Regions from separate parts of the Streptomyces sp. NPDC007863 genome, predicted to be linked through region 1. Evidence: riboswitches for the same ligand, from Rfam matches in the RefSeq annotation. Region 1 holds a riboswitch; each other region holds the start of a gene.

What was found. Region 1 has a riboswitch for cyclic di-AMP ahead of ABZ621_RS25780 (M23 family metallopeptidase). Riboswitches for the same ligand answer to the same signal wherever they lie in the genome.
Region 2: linked by a shared signal. The riboswitch ahead of ABZ621_RS26820 (LysM peptidoglycan-binding domain-containing protein) and the one ahead of ABZ621_RS25780 (M23 family metallopeptidase) in region 1 are both predicted to bind cyclic di-AMP.
Region 3: linked by a shared signal. The riboswitch ahead of ABZ621_RS21335 (C40 family peptidase) and the one ahead of ABZ621_RS25780 (M23 family metallopeptidase) in region 1 are both predicted to bind cyclic di-AMP.

What each region holds. Positions count from the first base shown of each region.
Region 1 covers NZ_JBEYEI010000017.1:115,654-120,941, forward strand. Annotated here, with positions in the region: gene ABZ621_RS25770 (pitrilysin family protein) at 1-1,098, shown strand, start outside; gene ABZ621_RS25775 (pitrilysin family protein) at 1,095-2,489, shown strand; cyclic di-AMP (ydaO/yuaA leader) riboswitch at 2,736-2,896, shown strand; gene ABZ621_RS25780 (M23 family metallopeptidase) at 2,905-3,675, shown strand; gene ABZ621_RS25785 (GntR family transcriptional regulator) at 3,892-4,575, shown strand; gene ABZ621_RS25790 (HPr family phosphocarrier protein) at 4,741-5,022, opposite strand; gene ABZ621_RS25795 (GNAT family N-acetyltransferase) at 5,226-5,288, shown strand, end outside.
Region 2 covers NZ_JBEYEI010000018.1:129,821-135,108, reverse strand. Annotated here, with positions in the region: gene ABZ621_RS26830 (phosphocholine-specific phospholipase C) at 1-1,903, shown strand, start outside; gene ABZ621_RS26825 (hypothetical protein) at 1,919-2,530, opposite strand; cyclic di-AMP (ydaO/yuaA leader) riboswitch at 2,838-3,023, shown strand; gene ABZ621_RS26820 (LysM peptidoglycan-binding domain-containing protein) at 3,028-3,921, shown strand; gene ABZ621_RS26815 (phosphoribosyltransferase family protein) at 3,915-5,219, opposite strand.
Region 3 covers NZ_JBEYEI010000013.1:100,204-105,491, reverse strand. Annotated here, with positions in the region: gene ABZ621_RS21355 (adenosylmethionine--8-amino-7-oxononanoate transaminase) at 1-157, opposite strand, end outside; gene bioB (biotin synthase BioB) at 167-1,429, opposite strand; gene ABZ621_RS21345 (8-amino-7-oxononanoate synthase) at 1,635-2,813, shown strand; gene ABZ621_RS21340 (ATP-binding protein) at 2,999-3,436, shown strand; gene ABZ621_RS21335 (C40 family peptidase) at 3,521-3,997, opposite strand; cyclic di-AMP (ydaO/yuaA leader) riboswitch at 4,001-4,207, opposite strand; gene ABZ621_RS21330 (hypothetical protein) at 4,522-4,827, opposite strand; gene ABZ621_RS21325 (ATP-dependent Clp protease proteolytic subunit) at 4,835-5,288, opposite strand, start outside.

The sequences.
Region 1 (5,288 bases):
GGCGGCTCGCTCAACGGCACGACCAGCTTCGAGCGCACCAACTACTTCGAGACGATGCCCACCCACCAGCTGGAGCTCGCGCTCTGGCTGGAGGCGGACCGGATGGGCTCGCTGCTCGCCGCCCTCGACGACGAGTCGATGGAGAACCAGCGGGACGTCGTGAAGAACGAGCGCCGCCAGCGGTACGACAACGTGCCGTACGGCACCGCCTTCGAGAGGCTCACCGCTCTCGCGTACCCCGAGGGCCACCCGTACCACCACACCCCCATCGGTTCGATGGCGGACCTGGACGCGGCCACCCTGGAGGACGCGCGGACCTTCTTCCGCACGTACTACGCGCCCAACAACGCGGTCCTGTCGGTGGTCGGCGACATCGACCCCGAGCAGACGCTCGCCTGGGTCGAGAAGTACTTCGGCTCCATCCCCGGCCACGACGGCAAGCAGGCCCCGCGCGACGGCGCCCTGCCCGACGTCATGGGCGGGCAGCTGCGCGAGGTCGTCGTCGAGGACGTCCCGGCCCGCGCCCTGATGGCCGCCTACCGGCTGCCGGAGGACGGCACGCGCGCGTGCGACGCGGCCGACCTCGCCCTCACCGTGCTCGGCGGCGGCGAGTCCTCCCGGCTGCACAACCGCCTGGTCCGCCGCGACCGCACCGCGGTCGCCGCCGGCTTCGGCCTGCTGCGGCTCGCCGGCGCCCCCTCGCTCGGCTGGCTGGACGTCAAGACCTCCGGCGGCGTCGAGGTCCCCGCCATCGAGGCGGCCGTCGACGAGGAGCTCGCCCGCTTCGCGGCCGAGGGCCCGACCGCCGAGGAGATGGAGCGCGCCCAGGCCCAGCTGGAGCGCGAATGGCTCGACCGGCTCGGCACGGTGGCCGGCCGCGCCGACGAACTGTGCCGCTTCGCCGTGCTGTTCGGCGACCCGCAGCTCGCCCTGACCGCGGTCGACCGCGTCCTCGCCGTCACCGCCGACGAGGTGCGCGAGGTGGCCGCGGCCCGGCTGCGCCCCGACAACCGCGCGGTGCTGGTCTACGAGCCGGTGTCCACCGACGGCACCGACGACAGCGCCGACGGCGACGACGAGGAAGGAGCGGACCGATGACCGACGCCGCCACGTCCCTGACCAGCATGGAGTTCCACCCGCAGCCGAAGGCCGGCACGGCCAGGCCCTGGGCCTTCCCGGCCCCCGAGCGCGGCGCGCTCGACAACGGCCTGACGGTGCTCCGCTGCCACCGCCCCGGCCAGCAGGTCGTGGCCGTCGAGATCTTCCTCGACGCGCCGCTGGACGCCGAGCCCGAGGGCCTCGACGGCGTCGCCACGATCATGGCGCGCGCCCTCTCCGAGGGGACCACCGAGCGCGGCGCCGAGGAGTTCGCGGCCGAGCTGGAGCGCTGTGGCGCCACGCTCGACGCGCACGCGGACCACCCCGGCGTCCGGGTCTCCCTGGAGGTCCCGGTCTCCCGGCTCACCAAGGCGCTCGGTCTGGTCGCCGAGGCGCTGATCTCCCCGGCCTTCGACCCCGACGAGGTCAAGCGCCTGGTGGACAACCGGCTCGACGAGATCCCGCACGAGGCCGCCAACCCGAGCCGCCGGGCAGCGAAGCAGCTCTACAAGGAGCTCTTCCCGGCCACGACCCGGATGTCCCGGCCCCGCCAGGGCACCGAGGAGACGGTGAAGGCCATCGACGCCGCCGCCGTCCGCGCCTTCTACGACGCGCACCTGCGGCCCGCCGCCGCCACCGCGGTCGTCGTCGGCGACCTCACCGGCGTCGACCTCGACAAGGTGCTCGCCGAGACCCTGGGCGGCTGGACCGGCAAGCCGGCCGCGCCTCGTCCGATGGCGCCGATCACCGCCGACGACACCGGACGGGTCGTCATCGTCGACCGCCCCGGGGCGGTCCAGACCCAGCTGCTGATCGGCCGGATCGGCCCGGACCGCCACGACTCCGTGTGGGCCGCGCAGGTCCTCGGCGTCTACTGCCTCGGCGGCACCCTGACGTCCCGTCTGGACGCCGTCCTGCGCGAGGAGAAGGGGTACACGTACGGCGTGCGCGCCTTCGGGCAGGTGCTCCGCTCGGACGGCGAGGGGCACGGCGCCTCGATGCTCGCGATCAGCGGCTCGGTCGACACCCCCAACACCGGTCCGGCCCTCGGCGACCTGTGGCAGGTGCTCCGCACCCTGGCGGAGGGCGGTCTGACCGACGCCGAGCGGGACGTGGCGGTGCAGAACCTGGTGGGCGTGGCCCCGCTCAAGTACGAGACGGCCGCGTCGGTCGCCGCGACCCTCTCCGACCAGGTGGAGCAGCACCTCCCGGACGACTACCAGGCCCGGCTGTACGCGCGGCTCGCCGAGACCGGCACGGTCGAGGCCACGGCCGCCGTCGTCAGCGCCTTCCCGGTGGACCGGCTCGTCACGGTCCTGGTGGGCGACGCGTCGCAGATCGAGGAGCCCGTGCGGGCCCTCGGCATCGGCGACGTGACCGTGGTGAGCTGACCCGTGGTGAGCTGACCCTGGGGTGAGTCGACCCGTGGTGAGTTGACCGGTCGTCAACCCCGGGCGGAGGTCTCCGGCGCGTAGAAGCGCCGGAGACCTCCGCTTTGTCCGTTACGGCGTCAAAGATGATTGTATGCCCTGTGGCATGTCTTACAAATGAGCGTGTCTGTTTGGCGATCGACATCCGTCCGGCCTAGCGTCGATCCGTCTGTCCGACCCGACGTACGCGCCGCACCCGCGGCAACCGGACAGACATCGCCGAGTCCCCGTCAGGCGCGAGCCTGGGGAGCCGGGGACCCACGCAGTCCCTGGGGTGAATCGGACGCCTTCGCCACGCGGAGGGGCCCGTAGGAGACCTTCCTGCTCCGAACCCGTCAGCTAACCCGGTAGGCGAGAAGGAAGGAAAGGAACCGTCTTGGCGTTCACCCGTGCCACCGGGAAGCATCGTGGTGCGAGCCGACTGGCTCGCCGCAGCGCCGGCATCGCCGGCGTGGCCGCCCTCGCGACCACCGGCGTCGTCGGCACCCTGGCCTCCCCGGCGCTCGCCGCCGACACGGACGACCGTTCCCCCGAGGACACCGGCCTCACCCAGGTGATCGCCGACGAGTCCATCGCCGACCAGGTCAGCGCGCAGGCCGCCGCCCAGGAGCGCGAGGCCACCGAGGCCGAGGCCCGGGCCAAGGCGCGCGCCGAGGCGAAGCGCAAGGCCGAGGCCCGCGCCCAGGAGATCCGCGAGGCCAAGGAGCGCGCCGCCCGTGAGGCCGAGCGCCGCCGGCTCGCCTCCTTCAACCTCCCGGTCGCCGGCTCGTACGTCTCCACCGGCTACAAGACCGGCGGCTCGCTCTGGTCCTCCGGCAGCCACTCCGGCGTCGACTTCCACGCCTCCTACGGCAGCTCGGTCGTCTCCGTCGGCTCCGGCACCGTCGTCGAGGCCGGCTGGGGCGGCGCGTACGGCAACAACATCGTGATCCGGATGAACGACGGCACGTACACCCAGTACGGCCACCTGTCGTCCATCGGCGTCTACGTCGGCCAGAGCGTCGAGCCCGGCCAGCAGATAGGCGTCTCCGGCTCGACCGGCAACTCCACCGGCCCGCACCTCCACTTCGAGGCCCGGACCACCGCCGAGTACGGCTCCGACATCAACCCCGTCGCGTACCTCCGCGCCCGCGGCGTCAGCCTCTGACGCTTCGCGGCCCCCGCTGCACCGAAAGCCCCGGCTCCCGCGAGCCGGGGCCTTTTCGCGCCCTGCCGGGCGCTGCGGAGCTCCGGATCCGGAGGGATTCCGCCGCGAACCGGACGAATTCCGAGGGGGCATCGGAATTTCCGGCGCCCTGCAATAGAGTCGCGTGAACGGCGCTGCTCGAATTCGGTGCGCGCGGAGCGAATACGGAGGTCGGACATGCGGGTTCCCGCGCAATCGGTATGCACGGCGATCCGGGACGACATCGTCTCGGGGATCTTCGAGCGCGGCAGCCGGCTGACCGAGGAACAGCTCGCCCGCCGTTACGGCGTCTCCCGCGTCCCGGTCCGCGAGGCGCTGCGCACCCTGGAGTCCGAGGGCTTCGTCGTCAGCCGCCGGCACGCGGGCGCCCATGTCGCCGAGCCCACCGACCAGGAGGCCTCCGACCTCCTCGACGTACGGGCGCTGCTCGAACCGCTCGCCGCCGCCCGGGCCGCCCAGCGGCGCACCGACGCCCACCTCAAGGTGCTGCGGGGCCTGGTCAGGCTGGGGCAGGAGCGGGCGCGGCGGGGGCAGGGCGAGGATCTGCGGGCGCTCGGCGGCTGGTTCCACGAGACGCTCGCCCAGGCCTCGGGCTCCCCGGCGCTCGCCGCGCTCCTCACCCAGCTGCGCCACAAGATCGCCTGGATGTACGCGGTGGACCAGCCGGACCGGCCCGTCGAGGCCTGGGCCGAGCACGGGGCGATCGTCGACGCCATCGCCCGCGGGGACGCCGAGCGGGCCCGCGGGCTCACCGCGCAGCACGCCGAGCACACGCTTCCGCTGCACCGGCTGAAAAGGCCCGAGCGGGGCCGTGTGAGGGTTTCGCAACATGCCGTCAACACGGCGAGCGTCCGGAATTAACACGGACGCCGTATACAAAGAATAGCAATTCCAGGGCTTCTTTCGGGCTGCCCGGAAACTCTCCGAAAAGGCAATTCTCTGACCCCGGAAATACCGGACGGCCGCGTCCGCCGGGAATTTCCGGGGACGCGGCCGTCGGGAAGAGCTGTGGATCGACCCGCCGGGTCAGACCGTCTCGGGGAGCTCGTCGAGGCCCTCGGCGACGAGCTTGGCGAGGCGCTCCAGCGCGGCCTCGGCACCCTCGGCGTCCGAGGCGAGCACGATCTCCTCGCCGCCCTGCGCGCCCAGGCCGAGGACCGCGAGCATCGACGCGGCGTTGACCGGGTTGCCGTCGGCCTTGGCGATGGTCACCGGGACACCGGAGGCCGTGGCGGCACGGACGAAGATGGAGGCGGGGCGGGCGTGCAGGCCCTCGGCCCAGCCGACGTTGACGCGGCGCTCAGCCATGGTGTTGCCCTTCAGGTCTTCAGCGGTTGTCTAGACCAGTCTCTCACGGGATGCGGCGTGCTCCTGCCGACCTGGGTCCCGCATCCGTGCGACGTTCGGCCCTCCTACCTTGCACGGGGCCGGGAGGCCGCGCGAGCCGTGTACCGCCAGGGAGTGGGCGCGCGGACGGTGCCGGTGCCGGACCCCGGCCGTAGGCTTTGCCCATGCGCAGCGCGTCGGAGCAGACGGACGGACCGGGCGGGGCCGGAGGCGGTACCGAGGCCGGG
Region 2 (5,288 bases), on a different contig from region 1:
CCGGCACGTCGTGGTCCTCATGCAGGAGAACCGCAGCTTCGACCACTACTTCGGCACGCTCCGCGGGGTCCGCGGCTTCGGCGACCGGGCGGCGGGCAACATCCCCGGCGGCTGGAGCACCTTCCAGCAGCCCAACTGGGGAGGCAGGCAGTTCCCGTGGAAGCTCGCCGACACCCCGCCGGCCGGCGGTGTCGACGGCGAGACCCTCGCCCAGTGCAACGGCGACCTGCCGCACAGCTGGACCTCGCAGCACGCCGCCTGGAACAAGGGCCGGCTCGACAACTGGGTGACCGGCGTCGGCAACACCCGCACCCTCGGCCACCTGGACCGCGCCTCCATCCCCTTCCACCACGCCCTCGCCGACCACTACACGGTCTGCGACGCCTACTTCTGCTCCGCGCTCAGCGCCACGGGCCCCAACCGCACCTTCCTGTGGAGCGGACGGATCGACGGCTCCAGCAAGGACGGCGGCGAGGAGTCGGGGCTGACCTGGGAGACGTACGCGGAGGCGCTGCAGCGGGCCGGGGTGAGCTGGAAGGTCTACCAGAACGCCCAGGACAACTACGGCGACAACGGCCTCGCGTACTTCAGGAAGTTCACCGACGCCCGGCCCGGCGACCCGCTGTACGACCGGGGCATGGCCTCGGTCCCGAAGGTCACCGGCTCGACCCCGGACGACATCGCCGCCGCGATCCGCGCGGACGTCGTCGCCGGCACGCTGCCGCAGGTGTCGTGGGTGGTGGCGAACGAGGCGTTCTCCGAGCACCCGTACGCGCCGCCCGGCGACGGCGCCCACTTCGTCGACCTCGTCTACCGCGCCCTGACGGCGGACCCCGAGGTCTTCGACTCCACGGTGATGATCCTCAACTACGACGAGAACGACGGCTTCTTCGACCACGTGCCGCCGCCGGTCGCCCCGCCCGGGACCCCCGGCGAGTACCTCGACGGCGTCCCGATCGGCCTCGGCTTCCGGGTCCCGATGCTGGTCATGTCGCCGTGGACGCGGGGCGGCTGGGTCAGCTCCGAGGTCTTCGACCACACCTCCGTGCTGCGCTTCCTGGAGACCTGGACCGCCGCCCTCGGCACTCCGGCGGCCTGCCCGAACATCAGCGCCTGGCGCCGGAAGGTCACCGGCGACCTGACCGGCGTCTTCGACTTCGCCCGCCCGGTGTACGGGGTCCCCGCCGGCCTGCCGTCGACGGCGAAGGTCATCGGCATGGACACCTGCGCCCCGCTGCCCAACCCCGCCCCGCAGAACAACGCCCTGCCCGCCCAGGAGCCCGGAACCCGGCCCGCGCGGGCGCTCCCCTACCAGCCGAACGGCAACCTGGACCGCTTCGAGTTCGGCGCCGCCGGCAAGATCCTCGCCTGGTTCTCCATGACCAACCAGGGCCCGCAGGCCCACCGCGCCGCCCACTTCTCGATCCACCCGCACCAGCACCGCGACACCGCCGCGTGGCAGTACACGGTCGACCCGGGCACCACGGCCACCGACTACTTCAACATCGGGCTCGGCTCGGGCTCGGGGAAGTACGACATCTCGATGATGGGCCCGAACCGCTTCCTGCGCCGCTTCATCGGCGACGCCTCGAAGGCGGGCAAGGCGATCGAGGTGGCGGCGCGGTACGCCACGGAGCCGGGCACCGGCAAGACGGCGGTCTGGTTCCGGATGACCAACGCCTCCGGCGGCCCGGTCACCTTCACCGTCCGCTCCAACGCCTACCGGACGGACGGCCCGTGGACGTACACCGTCGCGGCGAACTCCTCGCGGGAGGACTTCTTCAACGCCGTGGCGTACGCGGACGGCTGGTACGACTTCACGATCCTGGCCGACATCGACGGCACCTGGTCGCGCCGCTACACCGGTCACATCGAGACGGGCGCGCCGAGCGTCACGGGCTGACGGCCCGGCGGGCCCTCACCTCCCGGCCAGGGACGCGCGCCGGATGGTGGCGTCGAGGAGCGCGAGCGCGTCCTCGGCGGTACGGCCCGGCGCGCGGTTCCAGGGGCCGATGAGCCCGTGCCACCCCCGGGACCGCAGCTCGGTCATGATCCAGGCGCCGGACTCGTTCATGGTGGCCGCGCTGCCGTGGCCGAGCCGGTGGGCGGCGAGCAGGGCGCCACAGAGACAGCGGGCGCCACGCGCGTCGCGCAGCTTGTACGGGGTGTTCTGCCAGCCCCACTCGGTCAGCACCCGGCGCGCGTACGCCAGGTGGACCGAGGGGCGCACGTCGGCCCGGCCGATCCTGCGCCAGACGTGCAGCCGGTCCGGGAGGACGGCCCCGACGCGGCCCGGCAGCGGGCGCTCGGCGGGCGGGGACGGGGGCAGCGCGTCGAGCGCGCCCAGGGCGTCGGCGACCAGCCGGTCCACGGGGACGGAGAGGAGGGCCCGCCAGGCCTCGGGGGCGGCGCCCTCGTAGAGGCGGGCCGCCTCGCGGTCGAGGGCGTCGAGGGCGTCGGGGGTGTCGGGGATGTCGAAGGCGTCGGGGTCGAGGGCGTCGGCGTCGACCAGCAGGGCGAGGGGTGACATTCCCCCATAATTAGCCACATATGTCTGCTTTGCGCGTTATGCGCCACCCGTTCCGCACTCAAGTCGGCGCACAATTCCCCTAAAGGCGCCAGTCGCCCTATTCGGACATTGCGCACCCCGTGACGTGACTCACTCGCCGCGATCCACAGGCGGCCCCTCGTCCGTCACCACCCGTGCGGGACAAGGGATTCGGGAACGGTCGCCGAAACGGTAGATCTTGAATTCCGCGCGTTCGATCTTCGGTTTCGCTTTTCCGGTGCATTCACGTCTTGTTCCCCGCCGCATTTCTCGCCTACGGTCACCTCCATTCGGACGGACGCCTAATCCTGCCACCGCCCGAAAGACCTCCCATTGCACCCGACGGCAGGAGCGGGGGACCCACCACACCGCCGGTCCGGTAGCCCGGAGCGGCTCGGGGTGAAGCCGCGTGCGCGCGGCCGGACAGCTCCAGTCCGAACCCGACAGCTCACCTCGCAGGCGCCGGAGAGGAAACCGTCATGCCCGCTCACGGCAAGCACCGCCGCCCCCGACGCCGCCCCGTCTCCCGAGGTCTCGCCTTCGCCGGAACCGGCGGCGTGGCCCTCGCCCTGCCCCTGGTCGTGCCCGCCACGGCCGGCGCCGAGCCCGTCGCGCAGCCGGCGGCTCCGACCGCCGCCGTGGCCGCCCCGGCCGCCCTGGCCGCCGCGCCCGCGAAGGCGCCCGCCGCCCCCGCCACTCGCGCGTACACCGTCGTGAAGGGCGACTCCCTTTCCCTGATCGCCCACCGAAAGGGAATTCAGGGCGGCTGGAAGTCGCTTTACCAGGCGAACAAGGAGGCCGTGGGTGACAATCCGTCACTCATTCACCCGGGCCTCGAACTGACGATTCGTCGGGATTCCGCGAAGCCCGCCGCGCAGACCGCCCCGAAGACCTCCGCGAAGAACGGCGACAAGCCGGCCGCGAAGCCCGCGAAGTCCGCCTCCGCCGGTTCCGCCGAACGGGCGAGCCGGTCCTCCGCCCGTGCCGCGGTCCCGGCCGTCCAGGCCCGGCCGGCCGCCGCGAAGGCCGCGCCCGCCGCCGCCGTCCAGTACGCCGACAACCTCGACGGCTGGATCCGCGAGTCGCTCGACGTCATGGCCCGGTACGGCATCCCCGGCTCGTACGACGGCATCCTCCGCAACGTGCTGCGCGAGTCCTCCGGCAACCCCCGCGCCGTCAACCTCTGGGACTCCAACGCCGCGAAGGGCACCCCCTCCAAGGGCCTGCTCCAGGTGATCGACCCGACCTTCGCCGCGTACCACGTGCCGGGCACCTCGCTCGACCCGTACGACCCCGTCGCGAACATCACCGCCGCCTGCAACTACGCGGCCGACCGGTACGGCTCCATCGACAACGTCAACGGCGCCTACTGATCCGACCCGTTCACGGCCGCCGCGAAGTGGCCGGTGAACCACTCCGTCGCCAGCGCCGCCACCTCCTCCAGGGCCCCCGGCTCCTCGAAGAGGTGACCGGCGCCCGGCACGACCTCCAGGCGGCTCTCGCAGCGCAGCAGTTCCCCGGCCCGCCGGTTGAGGTCGACGACGAGGCCGTCGGCGCCGCCGACGATCAGCAGCGTGGGGGCCCGCACCCCGGCGAGCCGCTCCCCCGCCAGGTCGGGCCGGCCGCCCCGGGACACCACGGCGGCCACGTCGTCGCCCGCTTCCGCCGCCGCCCACAGGGCGGCGGCCGCCCCGGTGCTCGCCCCGAAGTAGCCGCGCGGCAGACCCTCGGTGCCCGGCCGCCCGGCCGTCCAGGCGGCGGCGCGGCCGAGCCGTCCGGCGAGCAGCGGGGTGTCGAAGATCCGCGCGTGGTCGGTCGCCTCGGCCTCCGTGAGCAGGTCGAAGAGGAGGGTGGCGAGCCCGGCCTGGTTCAGGGCGGCGGCCACCGCTCGGTTCCGCGGGCTGTGCCGGCCGCTGCCGCTGCCGTGGGCGAAGAGGACCAGGCCCGCGGCCCCGTCGGGCAGCGCGAGCTCGCCCGGCAGCTCGGGCCCGCCGCCCGGGACGCGTACCGCCGTGTGGCGGACGGCCGGACCGCGCGCCGCCCGGCTCCGGTCGAGGCGGGCCACCACCTCCGCGTCCGGCGTCTGGTCGAACTCCCGGTAGTACTGCCCGACCGCGTAGAAGCCCTCCGGGGTGTGGACGGCGACCGTCTCGTCGGCCTCGCCGCCGAGCCGGGCCGTCCAGCCGTACGGCGCCACCGGCACGGCCAGCACGATCCGGGCGGCTCCTGCGGCCCGCACCGCCCGGCAGGCGGCGAGCGCGGTCGCGCCGGTGGCGAGCCCGTCGTCGACGACGACCGCCGTACGCCCCTCCAGCGGCACCTGTCGGCGGCTGCCCCGGTAGGCGCGGGACCGCTCGGCCATGACCAGCCGCTCGCGCTCCTCTGCCTCCTCCAGCTGGCGCCGGGCCACGCCCGCGTCCCGCACCACCTGCTCGTTGACGACCCGGACGCCGCCCTCCCCGATGGCCCCCATGGCCAGCTCGGGCCGGCCCGGCACGCCGAGTTTCCGCACCAGACAGATGTCCAGCGGCGCGTCGAGCGCCTCGGCCACCTCCGCCGCCACCGGCACCCCGCCGCGTGGCAGCCCGAGGACGACGACGTCGGACCCCTGGAGATGGCCGAGCCGGGCGGCGAGCTGCCGCCCCGCGTCGGCCCGGTCGGCGAAGTACATGGCACGCCGCCTTCCCGATCGGCGACCCCCTCGGGCGCGGGCCCTCGGACCCGGCCCGTACCTCCAGGG
Region 3 (5,288 bases), on a different contig from region 1:
CGTCGATCAGCTCGGCGTGTCCCTCGGCCGGCTCGGCGAGCCGCAGCCGCACCCCGGACGCGGACGCGACCACCAGCGGCTCCGCACGGCCCGGCATGGGGCCGTACGGATGCCACACGTGCGCCCGGTCCAGGGCGAGGAGTTCGTCGTTGCGCATCGTCACCCGTTACGCGTTCGGGGCGAGGTCCGTGCCGGCGCCGCGGCGGCGCACCGCCACCAGGTCGGTCCGGGCCTCCGACGCCGGGGCCGACACCGCGGCCGGCACCTCCGCCGGGGTCTCCGCCGGAGCCGCCGCGTGACCGCCGCACGGGCCGCAGCCGCCGGCCGCCTCCCCGTGGCCGCCGCAGCCGGCCGCCGCCTCGGAACCGCAGCCGCCGCCCTGGGCGTGCGAACCGCAGCCGCCGCCGGCCGCCGCGAGCGCGTCGGCGCGGTGGGCGGGGAGCGTGGTGGTGCCCGCGCCCTCCACCTCGAAGCCGGCGTCCGCGATCATGTCGAGGTCGGCCTGGCCGGCCTGGCCCTCGCTGGTCAGGTAGTCGCCGAGGAAGATCGAGTTGGCGATGTTCAGCGCCAGCGGCTGCATCGACCGCAGGTGCACCTCACGGCCGCCCGCGATCCGGACCTCCACGTCGGGGCAGACGAAGCGGACCATGGCGAGGATCCGCAGACAGCGCTGCGGGCTCAGGTTCCACTCCTTCGCCAGCGGCGTGCCCTCGAAGGGGATCAGGAAGTTGACCGGCACCGAGTCCGAGTCCAGCTCGCGCAGCGCGAACACCACGTCGACCAGGTCCTCGTCGGTCTCGCCCATGCCCGCGATCAGGCCCGAGCAGGCCGAGAGGCCCGCCGCGTGCGCCTTCTGCACGGTGTCCACCCGGTCGGCGTACGTGTGGGTCTTGGTGATCCCCTCGTACGTCGCCTCGGAGGTGTTGAGGTTGTGGTTGTACGCGTCCGCGCCGGCCGACTTCAGCCGCTCGGCCTGGCCGTCGGAGAGCAGACCGAGGCAGGCGCACACCTCGACGCCCTCGTTCTGCTCCTTGATCGCCTCGATGGTCCTGCCGACCCGCTCGACGTCGCGGTCCGTCGGACCGCGGCCGCTCGCCACCAGGCAGACGCGCTTGGCGCCGCCGGCGATGCCGGCCGCCGCGGCGTCGGACGCCTCGTCCGGCTTCAGCCAGGTGTACTTGAGGATGTCGGCCTTGGAACCGAGCCGCTGAGAACAGTACGAGCAGTCCTCCGGGCACAGCCCGGACTTCAGGTTGACGAGGTAGTTCAGCTTCACCCGCCGCCCGAACCACTGACGGCGCACCTTCCCGGCGGCCGCCACCACATCGAGCAGATCGTCGTCGGAGGTCGCCAGGACGGCGAGCGCTTCTTCACGGGTCGGCGTCTCGCGCCGCAGCCCCTTCTCCACCAGCGTGTTCAGCAGGTCCATAAGGGTTGATCCTTGCCTACGGCACACCCCCGGGCCAAGGAGGATCTGAACAAACGGGCGTGATCGAGGTGTGTGTATGACCACATCCCGACCTCGGCCTTCTGCCGTTAGGGTCTGTGCGCTGCCTACAAAAGGCGTCGACCCCGGGCGCCGTACGGGTGCGGCCCGAGGCGACCGCACCAGGTGCCGACCGAAGGAACGCCGCATGCCCCAGGCCCAGCCGACCCCGCCCGCGCGCCGCGACGCCTTCGACTGGACCGGGGCGGAGGCCCGCCGCCGGGCCGAGGCCGGCCTGGTCAGGACCCTGCGTCCGCGCCCGGCCGAGTCGGACCTCCTCGACCTGGCGGGCAACGACTACCTCGGTCTCACCCGGCACCCCGAGGTGACCGGCGCGGCCGCCGAGGCCGCCCGCCGCTGGGGCGCCGGCGCGACCGGCTCGCGGCTCGTCACCGGCACGACCCGGCTGCACACCACGCTCGAAGAGGAACTGGCCGCCTTCTGCGGCTTCGAGGCCGCCCTCGTCTTCTCCTCCGGCTACACCGCCAACCTCGCCGCGCTCACCGCGCTCGGCGGCCCCGGGGCGCTGATCGTCTCCGACGCCGCCAACCACGCCTCGATCGTGGACGGCTGCCGGCTCGCCCGCGCCGAGGCCGAGGTCGTCCCGCACGCCGACCCCGAGGCCGTACGCAAGACGCTGGAGGCGCACGAGGGGCGGCGGGCCCTCGCCGTCAGCGACTCCGTCTTCTCCGTCGACGGCGACCGCGCCCCGCTGGAGGAACTCGCCGACGCCTGCCGCGCCCACGGCGCCGGGCTCGTCGTCGACGACGCGCACGGCTTCGGCGTCCTCGGCGAGGGCGGCCGGGGCGCGCTCCACGGCGCCGGACTCGCGGGCGACGAGGACGTGGTCGCCACCCTCACCCTCTCCAAGTCGCTGGGCAGCCAGGGCGGCGCGGTCCTCGGCCCGGCCCGGGTGATCGAGCACCTGGTCAACGCGGCGCGCACCTTCATCTTCGACACCGGGCTCGCCCCGGCCGCCACCGGCGCGGCCCTCGCGAGCCTGCGGCTGATCGCCGCGGACCCGGGGCTCGCCACACGGGCGCGTGCGGTCGCCGGCACGCTCCACCGGACGCTCACCGAGGCCGGGTTCGTCTCGGCCCGCCCGGACGCGGCCGTCGTCTCGGTGCACGCGCCGGGGCCCGAGGAGGCCCTGCGCTGGGCGGCCGACTGCCGCGAACAGGGCCTGTCCGTGGGCTGCTTCCGGCCCCCGTCGGTGCCGGACGGCATCTCGCGGCTGCGGCTGACGGCCCGCGCGGACCTCACGGACGCGGAGGTCGGGCGCGCGGTCGCCACGATCGTGCGCACCGCGCCGGCCGGGGCGCGCTGAGCCCCCGCACACCGCGGGTTCCCGATACCGTCCACGCGCCGTCGACAGGCCCGGAGTTCACCGCTTCGGGCGACAGAACGGGGCATATCTCGGGAGAACGACCCACCCGGGTGCCCGATCGGTGGCAGGCTGACGCGGAGCGCGAGCCGGGGCGACGCCCCCGGCGGGAAAGGGACGACGTCGCCATGGCAGATCACCACGAAGCATCCGTCACTCTGCCCAGCGAGCCCGGCGCGGTCGCCACGGCGCGGAGGTTCGTGGCGGAGGCGCTCGGCCGCTGGGGTCTGGACGACGACGGCGACGCGGCGGACTCGATCCGGCTGATGGTCTCGGAGCTGGCGACCAACGCGGTGCTGCACACCTTCGGGCAGTCGCCGACCTTCACCGTCGAGCTCCGCCTCGACCGCGAGGAGGTGCTGCGGATCGGCGTCACCGACAGCCATCCGCGCTTCCCGCGCCGGCTTCCGGCCGCCGTCCAGCAGGACAACGGCCGCGGCATGGTGATCATCCGGGTCCTCGCCGCCGAGGCCGGCGGACGGCTCTCGGTGACGGCGACCGCCGAGGGCGGCAAGACGGTGTGGATCACGCTGCCCTGGGCCGCGGCGGCCGTGCCGGCCTGCTGAACCGGTTCGCCGGGTCCGGCGCCCGCGGTGAGGGGTGTGGCGGCGCCACCGCACCCCGGGGACATCACCGCGGGCGCCGGTGGGTCAGCGCACGCGGCCGTAGTAGACCTTCGACGACCAGATCCGGTCGAGCTTCACCCAGGAGCCGGTCTTGGGCGAGTGCCAGATCTTGCCGCTGCCGGCGTAGATCCCCACGTGGTAGACCCTGCCGCCCGAGTGGAAGAAGACCAGGTCCCCCTTCTGCCGACTGGCGGCGGAGATGTGCCGGGTCTTGTTGTACTGCTGCTGCGCGGTGCGTGGCAGCGTCTTTCCCGCCTTCTTGTACGCGTAGAGCGTGAGACCGGAGCAGTCGAAGCGGGTGGGGCCCGCCGAGCCGTACCGGTAGGGCGCGCCCTTCTTGGACGCCGCCACGTTCAGGGCCTGCGTCGCGTGGGAGGTGGCCGCCTGGGCCTCGGGTGCGGCTCCCGGTGCGAGGAGCGTGCCGCCGACGGCGGCGAGGGTGAGAGCCGAGACGGCTCCGGCCCGGGACAGCAGGGACGGGACATGCATCTGCGCAGTCATGCGCAACCCTTCGTCAGCCGCCTGTGAAGGATGACCTGTCGGGTTCGGGCAGGCGAAGATGCCCGGCCGCGGCTGCGGCTTCACCCCAAGGGACGGCCGCGCCGGGGATACGGCGCGATCGACCCGTACTGCTCGGGTCCTCCACTCCTGCCGGTCCAATCCTGTCGACCAGACGTCCGGGACGGCGGCAGGACTCGGCGTCCGCCCGGACCGCCCCGCCTGGATGGCGGGGGCTTGTCGTCGTCGAGGATCTTGACCCACGGTTCGGTCGAAAACCGAGCGGAAACGACGTTATGTGAGGCTCCTCACGACTGATCCATACGGGTGGACAAGAGGGTTTCGTGATCGTCGTAGGTTTGGCCGACGAGCCCCGTACCAGCATCGGAATGCCCGATTCCGCCAAATGCGTACACCTGTTGCGCAACTCGCACACTTCATCTGTCGATCGCGCGACTACGCCGGACGGGGGATGGATCCTGCGTCCCGTGTCGGCCGTCCGGGGCTCGACACGACACGTCGGAATGTCAACTGGCCCGCGCGCCGGGCACGGTGACGCGGGCGGCCCGCCGCTCGCCGTCCAACACCCGCAGCGCGCAGGCCAATGTCTCGGTGTGGACCTCGCTCTCGCCCCGCATATGCATGAGCGTCAGGGCCTCGCGCAGCGCCTCCGCCCGCCCGACCAGCGCCTGCGCGGCCCGCAGGGCCCCATAGGTATGCGAGCCTCTGGATGGATTGATCTTCCCCAGGAGGTCGACGACTTCGAGGTAGGCGTCGATCAACTGCCCCTCGGCGCGCGTCAGGGCGGGCAGCGGCGGAAGCTCCGGCACCATCGCGGTCTCACCGTGCCGTCGGCGTGCCGGAGTCGGCCCGGCGCGTGCCGACGACGGAGTCGACCAGGCCGTACGCGAGCGCCGCCGGCGCGTCGAGGACGGTCAGGCGCTCGGTGTCGGCGGAGACCTCGTCCGCCTCCCGGCCGGTGTACGCGGAGAGGAGTCCCGTCATCACGCCGCGTAGCCGCAGCAGTTCGCGCGCCTGGAGGTCCAGGTCGGAGAGCTGCCCGGCGAGCGGCTCGTCGAGGACCGGCTGGCGCAGGGTGACCCGGGCGCCGGGCAGCATCATGCGCTTGCCGGGCGTGCCCGCGGCGAGCAGGACCGCCGCCGTGGAGCCGGCCTGGCCGAGGCAGGTGGTCTCCACGTCGCTCGCCAGGCTGCGCATGGTGTCGTGGATCGCGGTCATCGCGGTGATCGAGCCGCCGGGGGAGTTGAGGTACAGCGCGATGTCCCGCCCCGGG